Regions from separate parts of the Thermoanaerobacterium calidifontis genome, predicted to be linked through region 1. Evidence: riboswitches for the same ligand, from Rfam matches in the RefSeq annotation. Region 1 holds a riboswitch; each other region holds the start of a gene.

Region 1 (5,429 bases):
TTAAGTACTATCCGTATAAAGGCGGAAATTCAAACTCAGCAGTATCAAATAGCGGTGATTCCACAACCAGCAATGTGCAGGATGGAAAGGGTATAGCCATAATAGGTGACTCAATATTGATAGATACAAAGCCTTACTTGGAAGAGATGTTGCCGGGAATCACGATTGATGGCAAAGTAGGAAGACAAATGTATCAAGCAAAAGATGTCGTGAAAAACCTCAAAGCGAAAGGAAAAATAGACACATTGATAGTTGAGTTGGGGACAAATGGGCCTTTCACTGAAGACCAGCTTTTATCGCTTTTAAAGAGCGCAGAACCTGTAAAACGCGTAATATTGGTAAATGTCCGCGTCCCACGCCCTTGGGAAAGCATCGTCAATGAGACGTTGTCAAAAGTGTCTTCAGAATATCCCCACACTACTTTAATTGATTGGTATAAAGCCAGCTATGGACATGATTCATTCTTTTCACCCGATGCGGTTCACTTAGAGCCCAGTGGTGCGAAGTATTTTGCTTCACTTATAGCAAATGCGGTAAAAGAAGAAAATTAAAACGATGTAAAAAGGCTGCATTTTGCAGCCTGTAATTATTCTAAGACTTTTCGAATCTCGTTTAGCTTTGAGTTATTTTTGTACTTCATGTATATATAGAAGGGTATGCCGCACATAAGCATTATAAATCCGTACATGACAGTCTCGGCTCCAGACCCGTATATTGTCCACATGGCGTATGCAAAGCCTAAAAGTGGAATAATGGAATTCTTTATAAAGCCTAATACGCTGACGTTTTTGTCTCTTTTTATAAGAAGCATCATTTCAGATGCGGCTGTAAAAGCGTACACAGGTAGGAAAGACAAAGTTGCCAGCAGTATTATAAAATTAAACGCAGAAACCAGAGATTTTGTATAGTTCATCAGCAATAGCAGATTTACAAGCACCGATCCTATGATCAATGATACGTGAGGAGTCTTGTATTTAGGATGTACTTTTGAAAAAATCTCTGGAAATAGACTGTCTTTACCAGCCGCATAAGCCACACGAGCTGTAGATAAAAGCCATCCGACAGTTGTGCCAAGCACACTTACGACAGAGCCTACTATTATGACATTCGCAATGTTTTTTCCTAAAAACTGTTTGAGGATGTCGGCTATTGGAGAAGCACTTTTTGCAAGCTGGCTTTGTGGCATTGCACCCATTGCCGAAAGGTTTATGGCAAGGTACATCACTACAGCTATTAATATTCCGAATATGGTGCTTAACTTTACGTTTCTTTCAGGGTTTTTAATTTCTTCAGCGGTTATTGACGCAGTTTCAAGTCCTACAAACGCCCACAGCGTTGAAGTTGCTGCTGCAGACAAAGTATTCATGCCTTTTCCTGCAGGGAACAATGGCATTACATTGCTTGACTTGAAATGTACTGCTGATACGATTATGAAGAATAAAAAAAGACATACTTCAAACACAGTTATTGTTGTTTGAGTTGAGCCAGCCTTTTTTACACCTATTATATTGATTATCGTAAAAATCCATAAGATTCCACTGGTGTACAGAAAAGCGGCTAAATGATTTTGCGATAAAATCGGGAATAAAGCGCTTGAGTAACTGGCAACTGCAATGACAACGGCAGCGTTTCCGATCCATGAACCATTCCAGTATAACCACGCATTGATAAAACCTATAAAGTCTCCAAAAGCTAATTTTGAGTATTCATACGGGCCACCGGCTTTTGGAATCCTTGAACCTAAATTTGCAAATGATAATGCCAACAATATTGATCCGATGCCTGTAACAAGCCATGCCAGTATTGTTGCGCCAGGACCTGATTTAGATGCAAGTGTAGCAGGAAGCATGAATATGCCGGAACCCATCATGTTACCTGTCACAAGTGCTGTGGCGATAAATAGGCCAATGTCTTTTTTGAGCTTTTGTGTTTTGTCCATATAGTACAATTCCTTTCTATAAATTTTTGAAATAGCATAATTAAATTAGCACAGGAAAGTGAAAAAGTCAATGAATAATTTTGCAAAAATGATATAAAAAATGCAGGATATAAAATCAAGTTTTATAACCTGCATAAATCATATTTATTCAATTGAATTCACATCGTATGGTGTTTTTTGGTATACATAGTAATTTAACCAGTTAGAAAACAATAGATTTGCATGGCTTCTCCATTTTACAATTGGCTCATTGTTAGGGTCATCTCCCGGGAAATAGTGTTTTGGTATTTTTATAGGAATGCCTTTTTTTAAATCTCTTTCGTATTCAGATTTTAGAGTCAAAGGATCGTATTCAGAGTGACCTGTCACAAATATCTGCCTGCCAGATTTTGATGCAACTATGTATACGCCTGCCTCATCTGATTCAGAAAGTATTTCAAGGTCATCTACAAGCTCTATATCTTCTTTTCTGACTTCCGTGTATCTTGAATGGGGCGCATAAAATTCGTCGTCAAATCCCCTTAATAAGTCGACATTTTTTTTGGAAACCTTATGCAAAAATACGCCAAACATTTTTTCTTTCAGTGGGTATTTAGGAATCCTATAATGGTAATAAAGACCAGCTTGAGCACCCCAGCAAATGTGAAATGTTGAAAATACATTGTGTTTGCTCCATTCCATTATTTCTTCAAGCTCATGCCAATAATCAACATCTGAAAAGTCCAAAGTTTCCACTGGTGCTCCGGTTATTATGAGACCGTCAAATTTTTCATGTTTTACGTCATCAAATGTTTTGTAAAAAGCTTCTAAATACTCTGGCGCAGTGTTTTTAGATTTGTGTGATGCTGCATAGAGAAATTTTAGATCGATTTGCAGTGGATTGTTGCTAAGTAGCCTTAATAGCTGTGTTTCTGTCACACTTTTTGTAGGCATCAAGTTTAAGATGGCGATCTTAAGAGGGCGTATATCTTGATGAATTGCCCTTTCTTCAGCCATTACGAATATATTTTCTTTAGCTAAAATATCGATGGCAGGTAGGCCATTTGGTATATTGATGGGCATTTGCAAACCTCCTTCAATGTAAAAAATAAAACGCCTCAGAGATGAGGCGTAGATAATCACATCTACTCATCTCCCAAAGCTATAAGCTTTGCAGGAATTAGCACCATTTTCATAAAATATGACGGTTGCCGGGTTTCACAGGGCCAGTCCCTCCACCACTCTTGATGAGTTTTGATTTACGATATTAAATTGTTAAAATAATTATATATTTATTGAAGTTTGATGTCAATAATATGAAGGACACTTTTCGCTAATTCTTATATTGACAACTGTTTGTTTATGAATAGCTTAAAATAATCCAATTTGTGGCTTTTATTTAGTATGTTTTGCAATTATAATTGAATTTAGAGGTGAAAAAAATGTATGATGCAATAATAATAGGTGGAGGACCTGCAGGATCCACATTAGGAAGAAAGCTGTCTAAAGAAGGATATAAGGCATTGTTGATAGAAAAGCATGTTTTTCCAAGGTACAAAGCTTGCGGTGGTGGAATAACGAAAAGGTGTTATAAGTTATTAGATATTGATATAAGCCAATATGTAGAAGATATTACCAATGAAATTGTCTTTAAATTTCCAAACGGCAAACAGACTGTTTTACAAACCGATGAACCTATAATATATCAGGTAGACAGGGTTAAATTTGACAAATATTTGATCGATATGGCAGCTTATTACGGGTGTGAAATACATGATGGGGAAACATTTTATGATTTTTATGATAATGGCAAAAGTCTTGTTGTGATGACAGACAAAGGCGAGTATGAAACGAAGATTTTAGTAGGTGCAGATGGGATAAACAGCAATGTGGCTTATAAAACAAGATTAATAAACGGTAAAAAAGGTATAGCACTTGAAGGCGAAGTATATGTCGATAGTAGCTTAATAGATGGATTAAAAGGAAAAGTTGTGGTGGATTTTAATGCGATAAAATATGGATATGGATGGGTATTTCCTAAAGGTGATAGATTGTCTATTGGTGTCGGGACTTTTTTAAATAAGATTTCAAATATAAAGGAAATACTGTCTAAAATGATAGAGGGAAATGTGGACGAAAATATAAAAGACTGTAAAATTTACGGTCATCAATTGTCGTTTCCTGATGGAAGCGATGGAGTATTTAATGATGATAAAATAATACTAATTGGAGATGCTACAAGGCTTGCCGATCCATTTACAGGTGAAGGGATATACAATGCTTTGCTTACCGCAGACATCTCTTTTGACGTTATAAAAAAGCATTTCGATGGAGAATGTGGATTGGACGAATATACATATAGGATAAACAGAGAAATTGTGCCAGATGTCGGTTGGGCGTACAGATTAGCGCAATTCACATACAATAATATGGACTTCATAGAGAAATCTGTAAGGCATTTTCCTAATGTGCTATCATACTTTGTAGATATTATGATGGGTGATAATACATATAAGAATTTTAAAGTAAAAGTTCCAATGTATTCACTGCGCATAATGAACTCTAAGACGAAAATCAAAGTAGAATGAGATGCTATCAGAAAATAATTGACTTTCATGTTCAGGTAAATTAAACTATGTATAGGTAATACCCCTTATGAGTATAGAAAGGAGAGTTTAAACATGAGTTTATTTGGTCCAAAAGGTGAAACTGTGACGATCGATGTAAGAGGTATGTCGTGCAATCATTGTAAAATGACTGTAGAAAAAGCATTAAAAGGCCTTGATGGAGTGTCAAAAGCGACAGTAGATTTAGATAAGGCCAATGTCACCGTAACATACGATCCTAAAAAAGTTACTATAGATGACATGAAAAAAGCGATAAATGATGCAGGATATGAAGCTTAATATTTTATTATATGATTAATTAACCGCTAATGCGGTTATTTTTTTATGTTTAATGTATAATAAAATTGAAAAATGCTGTTTACAAAAAGCTTCATTTGATATATAATAATTACATAAAATCCAATCGGAATAGTATATTTTAAAAGGAGAGGATACAATGTCAAAGATTGCAAAAAATCTAACGGATTTAATAGGCAATACGCCGCTATTAGAATTGTCAAACTACAATAAAGAAAATAACCTTGAAGCAAGGCTTATAGCAAAATTAGAGTATTTTAATCCGTTAAGCAGTGTGAAGGACAGAATCGGATATGCTATGATAAAGGATGCAGAAGAAAAAGGGCTTATAAATAAAGACACTGTTATAATTGAGCCAACAAGCGGCAATACAGGAATAGCATTGGCTTTTGTTGCAGCGGCTAAAAAATACAGATTAATATTGACTATGCCTGAAACCATGAGCATTGAAAGAAGAAATTTGCTTAAAGCGCTTGGCGCTGAAATAGTGTTGACACCTGGTCCAGAAGGCATGTCTGGAGCTGTAAGAAAAGCTGAAGAGTTGGCTAAACAGTATGGCAATGCATTTATACCGCAACAGTTTAAAA
Region 2 (5,429 bases), 1.2 Mb from region 1:
TAATATTAATTGTCGAAAAAAGGGGAAAAATGAGATGAATTATGATGAAGAAAAACTGATGTCGCATCTTTTGATGTCACTAAAAAACTACCATTACGAGACGTACAAGCACAGCATAAGAGTCGCAAAGTTATCATACAATGTAGCAAACATGATGCGGCTTAATATAAAGGAAAAAATAACGATATACAAGGGTGCATTGCTGCACGATATAGGCAAAGTGATGATTCCGATTAGTATTCTTGCAAAACCAGATAAACTTACAGAATTGGAATACGACGTCATGAAATTGCATCCCAAATACGGCGCCGATATACTGGAAGCCTTAACACCACTTGCATATTTGACATCTACTGTGCTATATCATCACGAAAGATTAGATGGAACTGGCTATCCTTATGGACTAAAAATCATTCCATTTGGCGCACAGATTGTAGCAGTGTGTGATTCTTTCGACGCAATGACAAACGATAGACAGTATAGAAAAGCTAAAAATGCTATTGAAGCAATACAAGATTTGAAAGAGTGCGATGCAAAGTACAACCAAATGCTTGTTTCAGCATTAGAAAATTTGGTTAAAACAAAGACACAAATTCTCGAAAAAGAAAATAGAGAAAGCAATGGAATCGCCATCTAATTTATGCTATAATAAAAGTAGCGGAGCGTACAATTTTTATAAAAATCGCGGCTATAAATATAAATATACAAGCCGCAAAGCCCGGAGGAAACTCCGGGCTTTAAAATTATTATTTATTGAAAGCAAGTTTTTTCAGTATCTCAACTCTGTCAGTTCTCTCCCATGTAAGGTCAAGATCTGTGCGTCCAAAATGTCCATATGCTGCAACTTGTCTATAAATAGGCCTTCTTAAATCAAGATCTCTTATAATAGCAGCAGGTCTCAAATCAAATACTTTTTTAACTATTTCTGATATCTCTTCATCAGATATTTTCCCAGTGCCAAAAGTATCTACATTGACTTCTAATGGTGTAGCTACGCCTATAGCGTACGCCAATTGAACTTCACACCTTTCAGCAAGCCCAGCAGCTACGATGTTTTTCGCTACATACCTTGCAGCGTACGCAGCAGATCTGTCTACTTTCGATGGATCTTTGCCAGAAAAAGCACCACCGCCATGTCTTGCATATCCACCATAAGTGTCGACTATTATCTTCCTTCCTGTAAGGCCGCTGTCTCCTTGTGGTCCACCGACTACAAATCGCCCTGTCGGATTTACATATATCTTCGTGTCATCATCAATAAGCTCTGGTGGAACAATGGGTTTTATTACATACTCTTTTACGTCATTTTCAATCTTATCATGATCCACATCTGGTGAATGCTGTGTCGACACAACGATTGAGTCAACTCTCTTTGGCACATCGTCAACGTACTCAATCGTCACTTGTGTCTTGCCATCAGGCCTTAGATAATCTAAAGTGCCATTTTTCCTTACTTCCGCTAATCTGCGGGCAAGCCTGTGTGCTAATGATATTGGAAGAGGCATAAGCTCAGGCGTCTCTGTGCATGCGTATCCAAACATCATCCCTTGGTCTCCAGCGCCTTGTTCTTCAAGCTCATCGTAGGAAATGCCTTTTTTTACTTCCAGTGCCTTATCAACTCCCAATGCTATATCTGGAGACTGTTCATCTATTGAAGTAAGCACAGAACATGTATCAGCATCAAAACCGTACTTTGCTCGAGTATACCCTATCTCCTCTATGACCTTTCTTGCGATTTTTGGTATGTCGACGTAGCATTTTGTAGATATTTCCCCCATCACCAATACCATACCTGTTGTAACGGCAGTCTCGCAGGCTATCCTCGCATAAGGATCATTTTTTAAGATCTCATCTACAATAGCATCAGATATCTGATCGCAAATTTTATCTGGATGTCCTTCAGTAACTGATTCTGAAGTAAAATACTTTTTCATCTGTATCCTCCTTTTTTAAATCACATAAAAGACCTAAAACAAAATAAAACCTCTCCAAAAGAAGAGGCACATCCACCCTCATCTTTCAGAAGTAAACTTCTGCGAGAATTAGCACCTTGTCGTAAGACAGGTTGCCGGGCTTCACAGGGCTCTTCCCTCCACCTCTCTTGATAAGAGTTTCACTTATTTAACTTAAAATATAATATCACAGTACAACTAATAAGTCAATTAGAAAGTGAAAAAGTGCTTGACGACTGTCAAGCACTTTAAAGTTAATATATGATAATGAAGGGGTTTTATGCCTTTTAGAAAACAACAAACTTATCTCTTGGAGCTCCACAAACTGGACATTTTTCTGGAGCCGTATCAATTGCCGTATATCCGCAAACAGGACAAATGTACACTTTAGAAATAGCTATGTCTTCATTTTTAAGTGCCGCTGCTTTTGCATCTGTATACATCTTAGCATGTAACTTTTCAGCTTCAAGAGCATAGTTGAAGCTTTTATCTGCAGATTTCTCCTCCTGCAAATCTGCTACGGCTTTATATGCTGGATACATTTCTTCTACTTCAAATGTCTCACCTGCTATAGCTTTGTCAAGGTTTGATACTGTGTCTTTTACTTCTCCCAATGTCTTATAGTGATTTGTAGCATGGACTAATTCGGCATAAGATATGGCTCTAAAAAGCTTTGCTATGTTTGGCTTACCCTCCTTTTCAGCCACATCAGCAAAAATTTGATACCTCATGTGAGCCTGGCTTTCACCTGCGTATGCATCGCTTAGATTTTTTGTCGTCATTTCTCTCATTTCAAAATCTCCTCCTTTTTTAATCTAATACTTTGTCCCCTGGTTTCCAACCTACAGGACAAGCATGACCTGTTTGAAGTGCATTAAGCACTCTCAATATTTCATCGACATTTCTGCCGATTACTGGCTCATGTACAACTTCGTAATCAACAATTCCCTCAGGGTTAATGATGAATGCAGCTCTTAATGCTATGCCAGCATCTTCAATAAGTATTCCATACTGCTTCGTGACTTCTTTGTTGTAATCAGATAAAAGCGGAAAATCAACACCACCGAGGCTATCTATCCATGCCTTGTGTGAATAAACGCTATCTGTGTTGATACCTAATAGCTCAGCATTGAGCTTGTCAAACTCAGGTTTCATCCTATTAAACTCTGGTATCTCAGTTGAACATACTGACGAAAAGTCCAGTGGATAAAAGAAAAGCACTACCCACTTACCTTTATAATCGCTTAAGGATATTTGACCTTTTGTGCTGTCTAACTTAAATTCAGGAGCTTTCTTACCTACCAACGACATATGTACCCACCTCTCATCTATTCTTAGTCAATCATCACATCGGATAAGCTATTAATATTTTATTTCTATTAATAACTATTTTCCCTTCACAAGTATTATTATACATCAATTATTTTTTATGTCAATAGGATTTGGAAAATTTTTTATCGATGTTTTTAAAAATCATTATGATAAGGAAATCTTGAAAGGCAAAATAAAAAAAGGCCCTTTAGCCTTGTATTCATGGTGGAGGGAGATGGATTCGAACCATCGAAGGCACCAGCCAACAGATTTACAGTCTGCCCCCTTTAGCCACTTGGGTATCCCTCCATGATTATTTTATTTTAATGTGAGAAAAAATATTCACAAATAGAAATGGTGGTCGCAATAGGGCTCGAACCTATGACCCCCTGCTTGTAAGGCAGGTGCTCTCCCAGCTGAGCTATACGACCAATCATGGTCGGGGTGGAGGGACTCGAACCCCCGACCCCATGCTCCCAAAGCACGTGCGCTACCAACTGCGCTACACCCCGGCGTCTCGCGACATATTTGATTATAGTTGAAATCTATCAATTTCACAAGATTTATTATTCCTCATTTTAGCCGGTTTCCATCAGTTAATTTGGCATTTTTTCGATATCTTTCGCTTATGCTCCATTTATCTTTTATAATCATTATACACAATTTAGGCAATAATAATATTAGTTTTTATTTTTATTTTATGAAATTGTAACACGGCTGTAATATACAAAAGGTACAATATGGTTGTATAGGTATGGAAAATTTATCAACCGCGCTAAATTGCCGAAGATAAGTTTTAAAGAACAATTGCTAAATACATAGGAGGGATTTTCGTGAAGTACCGAAAAGTTATAAGCATGTGTATATCTTCAATAATCATTTTTTCATCGGTTTTTATGAATGGTATTGCTGCAGATGCTTACACCGTAATAACTTCAAATGAAAGCCAGCAAATATTAAGTAAAGGTGTTACAGAAAAAAACATTACATATTTTACGACAGATGGTTTCATCAATATCAATGTTTTGGATGTGGACTTAAGCGACAGTAACACATCAATATCCACCATTTTTAATCCATCTGGTTTTAAAGACAGAATGGATGTAGAAGACATGGCAAATGGAAACGGTGCTATAGCCGCAGTAAATGGTGATTTTTTTGACACGAAGCAAGGGTTTATCGTAGGAGCATCAGTTAAAGACGGAAATCTTTTAACTGTCCCATACTATCAAGGGAATTACGCCACATTTGCCATAGATAAAAACAATGTTCCATCAATAGGATATTGGAAAAGCACTTCTCTTAGCATAACACTACCTGACGGCAGTCAAGTTCCAGTAAGTGCTTTAAACAACGTAGGTTCCATAGGCAGTGGTACATCTTGCGTCATATTTACAAAGGACTGGAATGATGAGACACCGGGTCTAAGCGATAGCTATAAAGACCTTGTTGAAATATTAGTTGACAAAAACAACAGCGTCTTGGAGGTAAGACAGGGTGAAGGTCCTGTAGCAATTCCCGATGGAGGCTATTCTATAGATGCAACAGGTGATGTCGCAAAGATTCTTTTAAATCTAAAGCAAGGAGATAAAGTCATCAAAAATATCTCTACAGATCCTCCATTTGACAACTTTAAGATGGCTGTAAGCGGAGGAACCATTTTGGTACAAAACGGTTCAATACCGTCGCAATTTACCGACAATGTAGACGGCATATACGCAAGGACAGCTATAGGCTATACTGAAGATAAGAAGCATGTAATAATAGCAACAGTTGACAACGCCAACACGAGAGGAATGACAGAAAGTGAATTAGCGCAGCTTATGTTAAGTTTAGGCGCTTATGATGCTATGAACTTAGACGGCGGCGGCTCAACTCAAATGGCCATAAGACCTTTAGGAGATAGTCAAGCAAAGCTCCAAAATGAAGTTCCTGGTTTCGAAAGAAATGTAGCCAACGGCGTTGGAGTATTTAACACAGCACCAACAGGAAATCTATACGCTATAAAAGTTGAAGCAGATAGCCCAAATGTCTTTGTAGGCACCCACAGAGCAATCATTGTAAAAGGATATGATGCGAATTATCAACCAGTAAAAATCGATCAAAACTCCGTATCATTTTCAATAAGCGGCATAGCAGGAAAATTTGATGGAAATGAATTCATGC
Region 3 (5,429 bases), 1.3 Mb from region 1:
AGGATAGGCTTTACTACGTTAAGTATTTCTGCGTGTGGGTTTGGCGTTGCGCCAACGACTATTTTCGTCGTTTTATTAGAGCTATCTGCATTTGAGTTTGCATTGGACGCAGTGGATACATTGTTGGACTTTGTGCATCCTGATAAGATAAATGCAAATGTTAATATAAGCGTGAGAAGTAACAATGATTTTTTCATTACATACCATCCTTTCATCTTTTATCAACTTTTTTTGCGAGATAGTTTCCTATTCTTTGCACGATTTCTACAAAAATTATTAAGACTATGATTGTGGCAATAAGCACATCTGTCTGAAACCTTTGATACCCATATCTTATAGCGAGATCTCCTAAACCACCTCCTCCGATAGCACCTGCCATAGCAGAATACCCTAAGATGTTTATCACTGTAAGGGTTATTCCCAGTACAAGCGATGGCAATGATTCTGGAATCATGACTTTAAATATTATCTGTGGTATTGAAGCGCCAACTGATATAGATGCTTCAATGACGCCCCAGTCTACTTCTTTTAGGGATGACTCTATAACTCTTGCCACAAATGGTGCCGCTGCAATGGACAGTGGCACTATGGATGCAGTAGGTCCTATAGTTGTGCCAACTATAAGCCTTGCCAATGGGAAGATCGCGATTATGAGAATTATGAATGGCACAGATCTCATGACATTGATCACAGTACCTAATATCTGATTTAACTTTAGATTTTCCTTTATATGACCTTTATCAGTTATGACGAGTATTATGCCAAGAGGCATTCCTATGATTACTGAGAAAAGCGTTGAGAAAAATACCATGTATAAAGATTCCCAAAGAGGCTCTTCCATAAGCTGCCACAAGTTTAACAAATACTGCAATGTATTAGACGATACCATTTTTAAGCACCTCTATTCTAAGACCATTATTTTCTAAGAATTTTATCGCATCTTTTATGGAGTTTTCTTCACCACTTATTTTTATTAGGAGATTTCCTATTTGTAAGTTTTGCACCCTTTCGATATTTCCAGAAATGATATTAACTTCAACATCAAAATTTTTTATCATGTGGGATATGACAGGCTGATTGCTGCTGCTGCCAAAAAACGATAATCTTAAGATTTCCTCGTTTGGATTTTCGTCATCAAGCAATATATCTGGCGGAAGTTCAGCTATCATATCTTTTAAAAATCTCTTAGACGTTTCTGTTGAAGGGTTTGAAAAGATGTCTATTACATTTCCTTCCTCGATTATTCTACCGTCTTCTAAGACTGCCACTTTGTCGCACAGATTTCTTATGACAGACATTTCGTGAGTTATCACCACGATTGTGATTCCGTATTGCTTGTTTATGTTCTTTAAAAGATTTAAAATGGATTCTGTCGTGGTGGGGTCTAAAGCAGATGTGGCTTCATCAGATAGAATTATGTCTGGGTTATTTGCTAAAGCCCTTGCAATGCCTACACGCTGTTTTTGACCTCCAGACAACTGCGAAGGATATGCATATTTTTTGTCTTTTAAATCTACTACATCCAGCAACTCATCAACGCGCTTTTTTATGACAGAGTCGCTGACTTTCGAGATCTTAAGAGGAAATGCTATGTTCTCATACACTGTAGAGTTCATCAGGAGATTGAAATGCTGAAATATCATGCCAATCTTCTTTCTCATATTTCTCAGTTCTTTTGGCTTTAGCTTTGTCATTTCTACGCCGTTTATCAGTATGCTGCCAGATGTAGGTTTTTCCAACATGTTTATGCACCTTATCAATGATGATTTCCCGGCACCGCTTAGACCCATTATGCCGTAAATTTCACCATCACGTATAGTTAAGTTGATGTCTTTTAAAGCTATTACCTCTTTTCCGTTTGTGTTGTAAACTTTGCTTAAGTTTTTTATTTCGATCAAATCATTTCACCTTCTTTTCACAAATGTAGTTTAAAAAAGCAATAAAAAAAACCTCCAATGAAAGAGGTTTCGTCCTCTCTCATCTCTCAGCAATCGCTGCAGGAATTGGCACCATTGCACATACGTGCCGGTTGCCGGGTTTCATCGGGCCAGTCCCTCCACCTCTCTAGATAAGAGAATAATTTCGTTTTTAGTTGTTAAAATGATTATATAGGATGGATGTTGAAAAGTCAAGCAAAATTTTCATGCGACAATATTAAATTTTTGTCATAATAAATCTGACAGTGTATTCACAAGTTTGTGTTGATTTAATCAATAAATTGATTATAATTAAGATGAAAGATAAGTTAACTTATTAATAATTTGTCATAGACGAAAGGACAAATATCTATGAAAGAGTTAAGTAGGCGCCAATTAGAAATCTTCAAAAAGGTTATTTCAAAAGAAGTTTCCAGTTTGGACGATATCGTCGTTTTGTACAAGTTAAGCAAAAGGACTGTTTACAGAGAAATAAATGCAATAAATGAATATATAAAAGAATACAATTTGAAGCTTAAAAATGACGATGGAGTACTAGTCTTAGAAGGAACTGATAATGATATCGAAAAATTCAAATTCGATGTAATAGGTTATAGGCCAAGCATTGACGCTGATAAAAGGCGAAAGTTGATACTATCTGAGCTTTTGCAGATGAAAGAACCTGTAAAACTTGAGTACTTCGCTAAAGAATACAATGTGACTACGGCAACAATAAGCTATGACATTAAAGAGATCGATAAGTGGCTAAACAAGCAAAATGTTACAATTGTAACTAAGCCTGGCGTTGGCATATACGTAAAAGGCGATGAAAGCAATATAAGAAGGGCCATAATAAATTTTCTGTATGACAATGTGGAGACAAAAGACCTAATTGAGTTTTTAAATAAAGGGTACAATAATATAAACAAGCTTAGTGAAGACATAAATGATAGATTACTCAGGCTTATAGACTACGATACGGTTTTAAAGATAGAGAAGGCTATACAAAAATTGGAGAAATCCCTTGATTACGAATTAGCAGAAAGCTCCTACATGGGGCTTACGGTGCATCTGGCATTGGCGCTAAAAAGAATAAAAGAAGGCGAAAAGATAAAAATAGGTAATGAAAGTCTCTATGAGCTTAGGAAGTCAGATGAGTATAAGTTTGCAGAAATGCTTGCCAGGTTTCTGGAGGAAGAATTCGATATTTCTATTCCAGAAGATGAAATCGGATATATAACGATTCATCTACAAGGAGCAAGGTACAGGGCAAATACCGAAGACGTAAATGACGAGCTGTTAAATGAAATACTGCATGAGATGGTCAGCATTGCAGAAGATGAATTTGGCACTGATCTTAAAGGCGATACGATGCTTTTAAGCGGTTTAAAGACGCACTTAAGGCCTACTATCTTTAGACTTCGCATGGGTCTTGCGATTAGAAATCCGCTTATAAATGACATAAAAGAACGGTACAGCGGCTTATTTGAAAAATGTATATCTATTGCAAATGTGATTAAAGACAAGCTTAATGTTGATGTGCCTGATGATGAAATTGGCTATATTGCGATGCATTTTGGCGCATCTATAGCAAGAAAAAGCGATATGATGAAAAGGCACAATATTTTAGTCGTGTGTGCCAGCGGCATAGGGACATCAAGGATGCTTCTATCTAAGCTTCAGATGTTTCCACAATTGAATATTGTAGATACGGTTTCCAGCTTGAGAGTTAAAGACTTTAAAGATAGAGATGATATTGACTTGATAGTGTCTACAATTCCGCTGGACATAAAGGACAAAGAGACAATAATAGTCAATCCGCTGCTTTTAGATGAAGACGTAAAAAAACTGAAAGACGCTTTAAACACAGATTTTATAATGGACTTCTCGGAGAAAAAAGTCATAGGCGACAGGTACAAAGAATTGGAACACATTGCGTGGTATGGCAAAAGGATAATTGAGCTATGCGATTCCCTTAAACTTAAAGATGTCTATGGCAAAAACTCGAAAGACATCATAGATTCTCTATTAGAAGATTTTGCTGGTAATGATGGAATTAATAATGAGAAAATAAAGCAGATAGAGGATAAGCTTTTGGGAAGAGAAAGCCTTGGGAAGATAATACTTCCAGGGAAAGGGTTTGTAATCTACCACTGTACAGCATCTGATTTGGTGGAGCCAATCCTCGTCTTTGGAAAAGTGAAAAGCCATGTCAAGATGAAAAATTTGATTAACGAGTATGAAATCATAAAGACAGCTTTTCTAATGGTTGCACCGGATGACGACAAGATGTGGATAGAGATACTTGGCGATTTAAGTGTTTCATTTATTGAAAGCAAAGACTTGGTAAAAAATCTCAATGAGATTAACAAAATTGATGAGGCGAAGGAATTTGTGAAGAAGGCCTTGATGGATAAGTATTACGATGAAATAAAGAGAAATCTTGTAGGTGATTAAAATGTTTAGTATTTCGGTAAAGCAACGAAAAATTTTCTATACGATGCTGTCCTTGGTGTGGATTGCAACTGCTGTGTATTCTATGATAAATGATACATTTGCACATGGCTTAGAGATTCTTTTGTTTGGTGCATTTTTCATTGCGGGAATTGCCCTTATACAAGCGTACATGATAAGGATGCTTAAATTGTATGACAAAAATTTAAAAAATGAAATAAAAAAGAAAAACAAAAAAAGGAGGTAATTTACTATGGCAATACATGGTGTTATATTGTGCAGTTGGGGTGCTACATCAAGTGCATTGGCAAAAAAAGTGACTGATGAAGCAAAAAAGCAAGGTTTAGATGTTACAGTAGATGCAGGAGGCACAGGTGAATTCAAGAAAAAAGCTGAAGAATACGATGTTGCTCTTTTAGAGCCGCAGGTAAGGCATTTAAAGAAGGAAGTTGAGACGATAGCTGAAAAGTTTGGCATTCCTGTTGACATCGTTGATATGCAGGCTTTTGCACTTATGGATGCAAAAAAGATATTGAATCAGATCATCGAGCTTGCTAAGAAAAATGGGAAAGATGCATAGGAGGTAATAAGATGAACGAAAGACTTACTAACAATTGGTTTATGAAATGGATGGAGTCATCTTTGATGCCTGTACTGGCAAGGATTGCTCAAAATGTCATACTTCAATCTATAAGAGATGCTTTTTCAAGTTTCGCATTGCCAGTTATATTGACAGGTTCATTGTTTTTGATAATAGCCAATCCACCACTTGCAGAAGGCGCAAATTGGGGTCCTATTGTGGCGTGGGCAAATGCTATTAAGCCTATTGCTGGCCAGTTGATGATTCCTTTTAACTTATCGTTTGGCATTATGGCTTTGATGGTTGCATTTGGTACAGCATATAGTTTGGCTACTCGCTGGGATCTTGATGAAGCAATGACAGGTATTATTTCCATGTTAGCATTTTTAGTAACAACATTCCCAGCATCAGACGTTACAAAGGTAAGCTTCGGTGATGTTTTAAATTACCTTGGTGGACAAGGTTTGTTTGTAGCTATA

Evidence for each region. Region 1 has a riboswitch for S-adenosylmethionine ahead of metA (homoserine O-acetyltransferase MetA). Riboswitches for the same ligand answer to the same signal wherever they lie in the genome.
Region 2: another riboswitch for S-adenosylmethionine. It lies ahead of metK (methionine adenosyltransferase); the one in region 1 lies ahead of metA (homoserine O-acetyltransferase MetA).
Region 3: another riboswitch for S-adenosylmethionine. It lies ahead of ACZ42G_RS10885 (methionine ABC transporter ATP-binding protein); the one in region 1 lies ahead of metA (homoserine O-acetyltransferase MetA).

The regions. Positions count from the first base shown of each region.
Region 1 covers NZ_AP042436.1:684,217-689,645, forward strand. Annotated here, with positions in the region: gene ACZ42G_RS03470 (acyltransferase family protein) at 1-551, shown strand, start outside; gene ACZ42G_RS03475 (APC family permease) at 587-1,939, opposite strand; gene metA (homoserine O-acetyltransferase MetA) at 2,084-3,001, opposite strand; SAM riboswitch class I at 3,065-3,172, opposite strand; gene ACZ42G_RS03485 (geranylgeranyl reductase family protein) at 3,361-4,506, shown strand; gene copZ (copper chaperone CopZ) at 4,600-4,824, shown strand; gene cysK (cysteine synthase A) at 4,982-5,429, shown strand, end outside.
Region 2 covers NZ_AP042436.1:2,180,879-2,186,307, forward strand. Annotated here, with positions in the region: gene ACZ42G_RS11440 (HD-GYP domain-containing protein) at 35-637, shown strand; gene metK (methionine adenosyltransferase) at 747-1,934, opposite strand; SAM riboswitch class I at 2,010-2,111, opposite strand; gene ACZ42G_RS11450 (rubrerythrin family protein) at 2,240-2,743, opposite strand; gene ACZ42G_RS11455 (peroxiredoxin) at 2,763-3,263, opposite strand; tRNA gene ACZ42G_RS11460 (tRNA-Tyr) at 3,487-3,572, opposite strand; tRNA gene ACZ42G_RS11465 (tRNA-Val) at 3,619-3,694, opposite strand; tRNA gene ACZ42G_RS11470 (tRNA-Pro) at 3,700-3,775, opposite strand; gene ACZ42G_RS11475 (phosphodiester glycosidase family protein) at 4,097-5,429, shown strand, end outside.
Region 3 covers NZ_AP042436.1:2,077,562-2,082,990, reverse strand. Annotated here, with positions in the region: gene ACZ42G_RS10895 (MetQ/NlpA family ABC transporter substrate-binding protein) at 1-197, opposite strand, end outside; gene ACZ42G_RS10890 (methionine ABC transporter permease) at 212-889, opposite strand; gene ACZ42G_RS10885 (methionine ABC transporter ATP-binding protein) at 876-1,898, opposite strand; SAM riboswitch class I at 1,975-2,075, opposite strand; gene ACZ42G_RS10880 (BglG family transcription antiterminator) at 2,289-4,373, shown strand; gene ACZ42G_RS10875 (hypothetical protein) at 4,417-4,617, shown strand; gene ACZ42G_RS10870 (PTS sugar transporter subunit IIB) at 4,624-4,950, shown strand; gene ACZ42G_RS10865 (PTS sugar transporter subunit IIC) at 4,962-5,429, shown strand, end outside.